Regions from separate parts of the Chryseobacterium sp. JK1 genome, predicted to be linked through region 1. Evidence: riboswitches for the same ligand, from Rfam matches in the RefSeq annotation. Region 1 holds a riboswitch; each other region holds the start of a gene.
The links. Region 1 has a riboswitch for S-adenosylmethionine ahead of ACQ76T_RS15840 (SusC/RagA family TonB-linked outer membrane protein). Riboswitches for the same ligand answer to the same signal wherever they lie in the genome.
Positions count from the first base shown of each region.

Region 1 (3,284 bases):
TTTTCCTGAAAAGTTATCTTCCTTGTTTTCATTCTTATCTAAAGGTAAGGTAGCTGCGGCATTTTGGTTCTGAAGGGCACTTGTAGGCCTGTATTTTCCAAAATCATAAATGTTATTCCCATTAGCGTCTAATATGTAAGATCCGTCTGGATTTCTTTCATAGTAAGGATAAAATGAAGGAATAAATCTTGCCGCATTGATGATATTACTTGACTTGGAATCTGAAGATGTAGGCGCATTCTGAATACTGTTGGTATAGCTTAAGTTCACTCCTACGTTCAGCCATTTTTTCACTTCAGAATTAATCTTTAGTCTTGTATTATATCTTTTGAATCCTGATTCGATAGCCATCCCTTTATCATCCAGATATCCTAATGAAAAGAAATAGTTGCTTTTCTCACTTCCTCCACTGATATCCAAATCCACCTGATTTCTTGAAGCAACTCTCTGTAAAATATCTCTCCAGTCGTCATTCCAGAGAGCAGTTGCACCTGGCAGTAATTTTCCGTCTGTTCCTACTGGTCGTGAATAATTAGGTCCATATGGGTTTATTCCCAGAGTGGAAACCAAATTATCGGATGCCATTTGTGCAGCCTGCTGAGAAGAAATCTTATCGGACTTATACCCGTTTCTCAATGCTTCCCAATACAGCTGGAAATACTGGTCCGTATTCACCTGCTGATAGTCTTTGACCGCTCTGCCTGAAAATCCCTGACTGATGTTAAAGTTTACTTTCGCTTCTCCTTTTTTTCCTGATTTTGTTGTAATAATGATGATTCCGTTGGCCCCTCTGGAACCGTACAATGCACTTGCTGTAGCATCTTTCAGAACACTTATAGATTCAATATCGTTAGGACTTATTGCGTTCAGGTTTCCATCAAAAGGAATACCGTCTACTACATATAGCGGATCACTGGAAGCACTTACCGACCCAACCCCTCTGATTCGGATGGTAGAAATTGCCCCCGGCTGTCCTGAAGCACTTGTGGTTTGAATCCCCGGTACCTGTCCTTCCAAAGCTTTGGTAATATTGGTTACGGGTCTATTATTGATTTTATCGCTTGAAATAGTTGCTACTGAACCGGTATAGCTGTTTCTTTTGGCTTTACCATAAGCTACCACTACCACCTCATCAATCTCCTTTTCACGGAGGGTATCTTTTTTCGGTTTGGAAGTCTGCCCGCTTACATTTGCAATTCCTAAGAAAAATGCAGCCACTGACGGAATCCAAACTTTAGAATTAAATAAAGTTTTATTAATCATAATCAATTTTATTTACCAAATATTAAAATTTTGCCCCTTGCAGAAAAGTCAGCAAAGGGCATCGATAAATACGATAAACCAAATGCTTATTTTTCCTTTATAGGCTGAATGTGACACCTTACGCATAGCAGGTTGTCAAGATTTCACTGGGTCAGTTCCCTCCATCTTTCTTTATAAGCCGATCGAAATATGGTTGCAAAGCTATAAACTTTTAGTCTACAAAACAAGTAGACTTATTGTTTTTTCATGATAATTTTTCAAAAATTAACAAAATATTTTATAAAACTCACCAAAATAGCACTTTATAAAAATTATCACTTTGATAAATATGACAAATATCATTATCGATAATTCAATGAACAAAATTGAGATATGATCTTATTTTTTAGCTTTTTAATTGAAAAAACTTTTTAATTTTATAGAATGAAAGTTTTAATTATAAATGGACCTAATCTGAATCTTTTAGGCACCAGAGAACCCGAAATCTATGGAAGCGTTTCTATGGATAGTTATTTGGAAGTTTTAAGAACCGAGTTTCCTTCTCATGAATTAAAATATTATCAGTCCAATATTGAAGGGGAATTGATCAACCGACTTCAGGAAGATGATTTTGATGCGGTTGTTATTAACCCCGGAGCTTTCACGCATTATTCCTATGCCATAGCGGATTGTTTAAAAAATATCCGAAAGCCTAAAGTTGAGGTTCATATCAGTAATATTTATAAAAGAGAGGAATTCCGACAGAAGTCTGTAACAGCAGCTAATACTGACGCCGTTTTATCTGGCTTTGGAATGGATGGGTATAGGTTGGCTATATTGAGTTTGAAGTAATTTTTCACCACGGATGTCGCAGATTTCCACAGATAATTGTGGATAGCTAGATGATTAATGACAATTTATGGAGATAAAAGGTGAAGTTTTTTGTACTTCTATTGGAGTCTATTCTCAGCAATTGACAAAGCGAAAGGCTTATATTATTGAGGAAATGAACCTTCAAAACATAAGAATTTGCAATGATGAGGATAAATTAAAATGGTATTCAAAATATTATTTTAGTTTGGAAGTAGATCCGGAAATCACTGATATTCAAATTGACGATCAAATAGAAAATCCTGAATGTGATGCCATAGAGGTAACGATTGAATTTTCCAATTGTCAGAAATATTGGCTTACTTTCGTCACTCCCAAATATTTAGATAAGATACTGAATGAAGAGCCTTATTTTTCTTCAAGACATTTTATGATTATTAAAAGATTGAGTGAAGAATCGATCAGGTCGACGGTTCGAAAGCTGGATGAACAAAATGAACTGCTTGAAAGCTGTAAAAAATATAAATAATAAAAGAGCCTCATCTGTGATGAGGCTCTTTTATGTATGTACAACTATTAGATAGTTTGTTCTTGTAATTGAGGTCCGGAAGCGATTAATCTTTTTCCTTCTTCAGTATCACAATACTGTTCAAAGTTTTTGATATATCTCGAAGCAAGATCTTTTGCTTTTTCTTCCCAATCTGAAGCATTTTCGTAGGTATCTCTTGGATCTAAGATTCCTTCAGAAACATTTGGAAGTGCTGTAGGAATCTCAAGATTCATGATTGGAACCTGAGTTTTAGCAGCGTTATCAATAGAACCGTCGATAATTGCATCAATGATTGCTCTGGTATCTTTCAGAGAAATTCTCTTTCCTGTACCATTCCATCCTGTATTCACCAAGTATGCTTTAGCACCGTGTTCTTTCATTTTACCGATCAATGTTTTTGAATACATTGTTGGGTGTAATGTAAGGAATGCTTCACCAAATGCAGGAGAGAAAGATGGCTGAGGTTCAGTAATTCCTCTTTCTGTTCCAGCTAATTTTGAAGTATATCCGCAAAGGAAGTGGTATTGTGCCTGATCTTCGTTAAGGATAGAAACTGGAGGAAGTACTCCGAATGCATCCGCAGAAAGATAAACAATCTTCTTAGCATGACCTGCTTTAGAAGGCAATACAATTTTGTTGATATGGTAGATTGGATAAGAAA
Region 1 is NZ_JBODRU010000002.1:621,999-625,282, reverse strand. It holds gene ACQ76T_RS15840 (SusC/RagA family TonB-linked outer membrane protein) at 1-1,263, opposite strand, end outside; SAM riboswitch class I at 1,347-1,443, opposite strand; gene ACQ76T_RS15835 (type II 3-dehydroquinate dehydratase) at 1,687-2,094, shown strand; gene ACQ76T_RS15830 (hypothetical protein) at 2,162-2,602, shown strand; gene pckA (phosphoenolpyruvate carboxykinase (ATP)) at 2,650-3,284, opposite strand, start outside.

Region 2 (3,284 bases), 140 kb from region 1:
TCCAGACCAAGGAAACCTCCACCAAAGATATTTTTCCCGTTTTTATCCTTTCGGTTCACCCACCATGTGAAATTGAGCAGTAGTTTCTGAAAAACTTTTTCAAGAAACAGTAAATCGGGTTTACCGTTGGCTTTTTCATCAATTTTAAAAACACGGAAGCAAGACCATGCGTGTACAGGAGGATTCACATCGCTCATATTCCATTCATAGGCGGGAAGCTGACCGTTAGGATGCATGTACCATTCTTTTGTGAGCAACAGAAGTTGGCCTTTGGCAAATTCGGCATCAATAATGGAGAAAGGAACACAGTGGAAAGCCAGATCCCACGTTGCATACCATGGATATTCCCATTTATCAGGCATGGAAATGATATCTTTATTGTGAAGATGGTTCCATTCTGTATTTCTTACATATTCATTAAAGTTTCTTGGAGCTTCAAAATTGGGATCGCCTTTTAGCCATTTTCCGATATTGTAATGATAAAACTGTTTGTTCCAGAGAAGTCCAGCGAAGGCTTGTCTTTGTACATTTCTTTCATCTTCATTGGTTGTATCGTATTGAATTTCGTTGTAAAAATCTTCAGCTTCAGTTTTTCTATTATTGAAAATTTCATCAAATCCGGAAAAAGGAGCATCTGTTTCATTGGGACATAATCTGAATTCAAAAACCTTGGATTGTCCTGGTCCAATCATTTCATCAATCAGAAAAGAAGCTTTACTTCCTTTTTGTTCAGGATTTACTGTATTGGTCTGATGAATAAGAAAATCATTGATCCCATCTTTGAAATAATGATTTTCAGGCAAAGGATTCCCATACAGTTTAGAAGTATTGGTCTCATTATCACAGAAAACACGTTGTGCATTGACGTTTCTCGAGTATAATTTCTTGATAGAAACACTGTCATGTGCAATATTAATGCTTCCGTCATGAGAATAAGCGTTCAGTTCTCCTTTATAAGTATTGTATCCCCATTTCCAGTTATTTCGGAACCAGGCTGTAGGTATTACAACAATCGGAGCATTATGCTGACTGCGGTTACACACCGTGATTCTGGCGAGGATATCGTTGTGATCGGCTTTACAGTATTCAATAAAAATATCGAAATATTCATCATTGTCAAAGATCCCTGTATCAAAGATTTCATACTCCGGATCTTTTTTGCCACGTCTTCCGTTTTCTGTAACGAGATCATCATAAGGAAACGCATTGATGGGATATTTATACACCATCTTCATATAGCTGTGGGTAGGAGTGTTGTCCAGATAATAAAAAATTTCTTTAATATCTTCCCCATGATTTCCCTGTGGATTGCTCAAACCAAAGAAACGCTCCTTTACGATCTTATCTTTCTTGTTCCAGAATGAAAATGCAAAGCAAAACAGCTGCTTTACATCCGATATTCCGGCAATACCTTCTTCTCCCCAGCGGTAGGCATAGCTCTCCGCATTATTGTGGTTGGTGAAGTTCCAGGCATTCCCGTCTCTACTGTAATCTTCCCGTACGTTACCCCATTGCCGGTTGCTTACATAAGGTCCCCAGTTTTTCCATTTGGTATCTTGTAATCTATCCTTTTCGGCAGTCATATCTCAACATTTTTCCACACGAAGTTAGTTTTTTTGAAAAATAATTCCAATTCCTTTCATCTGAATAATTATTAATATAGCCCTGAAATACTTGTGTTTAAAGGCTTTTTAAAATATTAAATTATTTTTTTTTTGAAATTAAAAGAAAAGAGCTACCTTTGCACCATTCGTTCATTCAAATATTGAAAATGTTATCAAGAAAGGTTGAGGGATTAGACCCTATGAAACCTTAGCAACCCTTTGCGCATGCAGAGAAGGTGCTACGTTCTACCAAAGTGATTTTGGACAGATAACTTACTGAAGTTCTTTTCAGCCATTTCCTGTGGCATTTTCAATTGTATTAAAATAATAGAATTGAAAACAGAACTAAACTATATTAATCTTTCGTATCAAACCAATTCCCAAAAGGAATGCAATATCTTGTTAAGCTATGAGCTTTTCGGGAAAGACCTGTTTACAGCTCCTATTATTCTTATCAACCATGCACTTACCGGAAATTCAACAGTATCCGGAGAACAAGGCTGGTGGAAAAATTTGGTAGGTAAAGATCAGGTCGTAGATACGGAGCAATATACCGTTCTTTGTTTCAATATACCCGGAAACGGTTATGATACTTTTTTAATTGAAGACTATGAAAGCTTTACCCCTTCAGATATAGCCAATATATTTCTGAAAGGATTAGAAGCTTTACATATCAAAAACTTATATGCCATTATTGGAGGCTCTCTGGGAGGAGGAATTGCCTGGGAAATGCTTGCCAAGCAACCTAAGCTTGCAGAAATATTTATCCCGATAGCTTGTGACTACAGAACACACGACTGGCTTCATGCACAGTGTATGGTTCAGAAATTTTTATTAAATGATAAAGATGAACCTCTACAGAAAGCAAGAATTCATGCTATGTTGTGCTACAGAACTCCACAATCGCTCAACAGCAGATTTCAGAATACATACAATCAGGACAAACAGCGCTTAGAATCAGAAGACTGGTTAATATATCACGGTAATGCTTTAAACGAAAGATTTAGTTTGAAAGCATATCAATTGATGAATCATTTACTGATGAATATCAACGCTGATGAATCAGCCTTAGAGAGAATAGAAGCACGAATGCACATGATCTCCGTAGATACAGACCTGTTTTTTCCTGCTTCTGAAATCCGAATGTGCTTCGAGAAATTGAAAGAGAAAAATAAGGAAGCCTCTTATCACGAGATCCAATCTATACACGGGCATGATGCCTTCCTAATGGAATATCAACAATTAAATAATATCATAAAAAACATTTTATAAAGTAATGAAAAAGGTTAATGAAATAAAATTTTTAAAGAACAGATCAATCATCAAATTTGAAGGCGAAGATTTTCTAGGAGAAATCGGAATTGATGGAAGAATCTTTAAAGCACTCACTTTGGCACGAATCAGTGTAGGAGTAATCTCTCAGCAGGCTGTAGAAAACGGAATCTCAATATTGGTTCACGAAAATGATGCAGAAAAAGCAGTAGCCTGTCTTATTGATGAGTTTGAAGCAGAAAGAAAATCAGGGAAAGTTTCCCAAATTTATAGCATCAATAATGTTTCTGTACTAGGTTTTGTATCAGAAGATTTTAATAAAGTCCTTGCAGAGCTGGCGAGAAATAATGTATTTCCTTTGCTTTTAAATCAGATCGCAGGAGAGAATAGGGTCAATATTGTAGTGAC
Region 2 is NZ_JBODRU010000002.1:766,585-769,868, forward strand. It holds gene ACQ76T_RS16590 (MGH1-like glycoside hydrolase domain-containing protein) at 1-1,583, opposite strand, end outside; SAM riboswitch class I at 1,772-1,879, shown strand; gene ACQ76T_RS16595 (alpha/beta fold hydrolase) at 1,938-2,876, shown strand; gene ACQ76T_RS16600 (ACT domain-containing protein) at 2,881-3,284, shown strand, end outside.
Region 2: linked by a shared signal. The riboswitch ahead of ACQ76T_RS16595 (alpha/beta fold hydrolase) and the one ahead of ACQ76T_RS15840 (SusC/RagA family TonB-linked outer membrane protein) in region 1 are both predicted to bind S-adenosylmethionine.

Region 3 (3,284 bases), on a different contig from region 1:
TGCAGACAATCCTTATTTCAATCAGGTTCCGAAACATTCTTATAATGTCTTCAATGATTTTAACCATACCAGCCTTTCCACTCAATATTATGTTGAAAGATGTCTTCAGCAGTGGCTTACAGAGTATCATATAGACGGTTTCCGATGGGATCTTACAAAAGGATTTACCCAAAGCTGTTCTGAAAATGATGAAGCCTGTACCAACGCTTATCAACAGGACAGAGTAGACATTCTGAAACACTATGCAGATAGACAATGGGCTATAGACCCGAATTCGTATATGATTTTTGAACATTTAGGAACAGATGCCGAAGAGCAGCAATGGGCGAATTACAGAGTTTCAGAAGGAAAAGGTGTACTGCTTTGGAATAAACAGACCGATCCTTACAACCAAAATACCATGGGTTATAAAGAGAACAGCAATTATGACAGAATGAACAACAGCCTTCATGGGTTTACCAATATGCGTGCGGTAGGATATGGAGAAAGCCATGATGAAGAAAGACTCATGTTTAAAAATCTTGCTTACGGAGCAGTTAATGGAAGTTATAATGTTAAAAATCTCAATACAGCACTTGACAGAATGAAGACGTTCGGAGCTACATTCTTCACCATTCCCGGCCCAAAAATGATCTGGCAGTTTGGTGAACTTGGCTATGAATTCAGTATTAACAGATGTGTAAACGGAACAATTGACAACGGATGCCGAACAGATGAAAAACCTATTGCATTTAGCTTAGGATATGATACGGATGCTGCCCGAAAATCAGTGTACGATACTTGGGCTAAAATAATTGATATAAGAAGCACTCATCAGGTATTTAAATCTAAAACCTATACCATAGAATCTAACAACCTTACCAATGATCCTGATGGGTTGATTACAAGAATCTACGTATATGATGATACGCTTACTGGAATGAAAAATGTAGTGGTTTTGGCTAATTACAGTACTGCTGTACAAAATGTTGTTCCTTACTTTCCTTATACAGGGCAATGGCAGAACCTAATGGATAATACTGTTTCTAATATCGTTTCAACAACCACTCCTATAAGTCTGCAACCCGGAGAATTCAGAATCTTTGGAAATTATGCAGGAGCTTTATCAACAACAGACGTAAATGCTTCTCACAGACTTTCGCTTCAGATTGCCGATAATCCTATAAAGAATGGGCAGGTGAAACTGGTTTTTAACAAAGCTAAGAACGGAGAAATTATCATTTCCGATATGAGTGGTAAAAAATTAGACTCGTTTAAACTGAACCAGGAAAACGGAACTTACGAACAGAAAGTAAATTATCCTTCCGGGACGTATCTTGTTCAATTAAAATCATATACAGGAATTGTGATTCAAAAGATGGTGGTGAGATAAATTAATATTCACGATATCAAACAGATAAAAAGGCAAATTTGTAAATTAACAGATTTGCCTTTTTGCATATTAAAAAAATACTCTACCTTTGCAGTAGATTTATCAAGAAAGGTGGAGGGATTTGGCCCAGTGAAACCTTAGCAACCGACACATTTCCAAAGGTGTAAAGGTGCTAATTCCAACCCGTTGGGGGAGATAAGTGAAGTCAACATTTCTATATGAATTCCATTTCTTGAAGTCTTATACATCTGCGGAGCAATTTCGCAGGATTTATTTTTAATGGGCAAAACAAAAATGAAAAAATTAAGCATAGCCGTATTACTGCTTGGAACTATTGGAATAGCAGCTCAGGAGCAAGAGGAAAAAGGAAAACAGATCGAAGATATCATTATCGTCGGAAACCGTAATGCTAAAAGAACAAAACTGGAAACACCGGTTCCTGTAGATGTTATCAATATTGAAAAAATACAAAAAGCATCTCCTCAGATCACCGTTCAGGATTTACTGAATTACGTGATCCCTTCATTTAACTCCGTGAGACAATCTGCTTCAGACGGTACAGAACATATAGATCCTGTTACTTTAAGAGGGATGGGTCCTGATCAGGTTCTGGTTTTGGTGAACGGAAAAAGAAGACATACCACGTCTCTGGTCAATTATCAAAATACTGTAGGAAATGGTTCTGTAGGAACAGATTTGAGCACTATTCCTGTTATTGCTATTGAAAAAATAGAAGTTCTGAGAGACGGTGCTGCAGCACAATATGGGTCTGATGCCATTGCCGGAGTCATTAATATTATCCTTAAAAAAAATCCGGGGGCTTCTGCGAGTATCACCTATGGATTGAGTGGGAGAAATGATGGAGATACTTATCAGGCAGGTGCGAACTACGGAACTTCCCTTGGAAAGGAAGGAGGTTATGTCAACCTTTCATTACAGTTGAGCCACAGAGGGAAAACAACGAGAACGCAGAACCATGATCTGGATATTTTCGGAGATAATTTTGCGTATGAATTTGCTCCTAACTTTAACGATGCTAAAAACGCAGATGATGCTGAAATAAAAGCAAGAGGGTTAACCCGGGATGATTTCAACTTCCAGATTGGAGATGCTCAGATTAAACAGGGACAATTGTTTTTTAATTCAGAATATCCTTTAAATGACAGGTTGAAACTTTATTCTTTTGGAGGTTTTAGTATCAAAGAAGGTAAAGGGTTTGGGTTCAGAAGACTTCCCAGTGAAAAAAATAATATTGTTTCATCCATTTATCCTAATGGATTTCAGGCCGTATTAAACTCTCAGATTTATGATGTTTCCTATGCTTTAGGAGCAAAATATAATGTTAACAACTGGTTGATCGATCTAAGCAATACTTTTGGAAGCAATACCTTCAATTATAACGTAAGCAATACCAATAATGCTTCATTGGGGGCCAAATCTCCAACAAGTTTTTACGCGGGAGCCCATAGCTTTCTTCAGAATACCATCAATCTTGATGTTTCTAAAAATATAAACAGGTTCAATTTTGCCTTTGGAGGAGAATTCAGGTTTGAACAATATCAGATCAAGGCAGGAGATGAGGCTTCTTATGCTAAATATGATGTTAATGGTAACGTTGCGGTAGAAGGATCGGTAGTAACGGAAGCAGCAGGGGGCTCACAATCTTTTATTGGTTTTTCTCCCAAAAATGCACTTAAAAAAGACAGACATTCCACTGCAGTGTATGCTGATGTTTCCTACGATTTGGATAAAAAACTGAATATTGACGCTGCGGCAAGATTCGAAAACTATTCCGATTTTGGAAGTACCCTTAACGGAAAACTTGCCATACGCTATGAATTTGTTAAAAATTATGCCATAAGAGCAGCTGTGGGAACTGGTTTTAGAGCGCCTTCACTTCAGCAGCAGTACT
Region 3 is NZ_JBODRU010000006.1:80,370-83,653, forward strand. It holds gene ACQ76T_RS22275 (alpha-amylase family glycosyl hydrolase) at 1-1,372, shown strand, start outside; SAM riboswitch class I at 1,469-1,574, shown strand; gene ACQ76T_RS22280 (TonB-dependent receptor plug domain-containing protein) at 1,667-3,284, shown strand, end outside.
Region 3: linked by a shared signal. The riboswitch ahead of ACQ76T_RS22280 (TonB-dependent receptor plug domain-containing protein) and the one ahead of ACQ76T_RS15840 (SusC/RagA family TonB-linked outer membrane protein) in region 1 are both predicted to bind S-adenosylmethionine.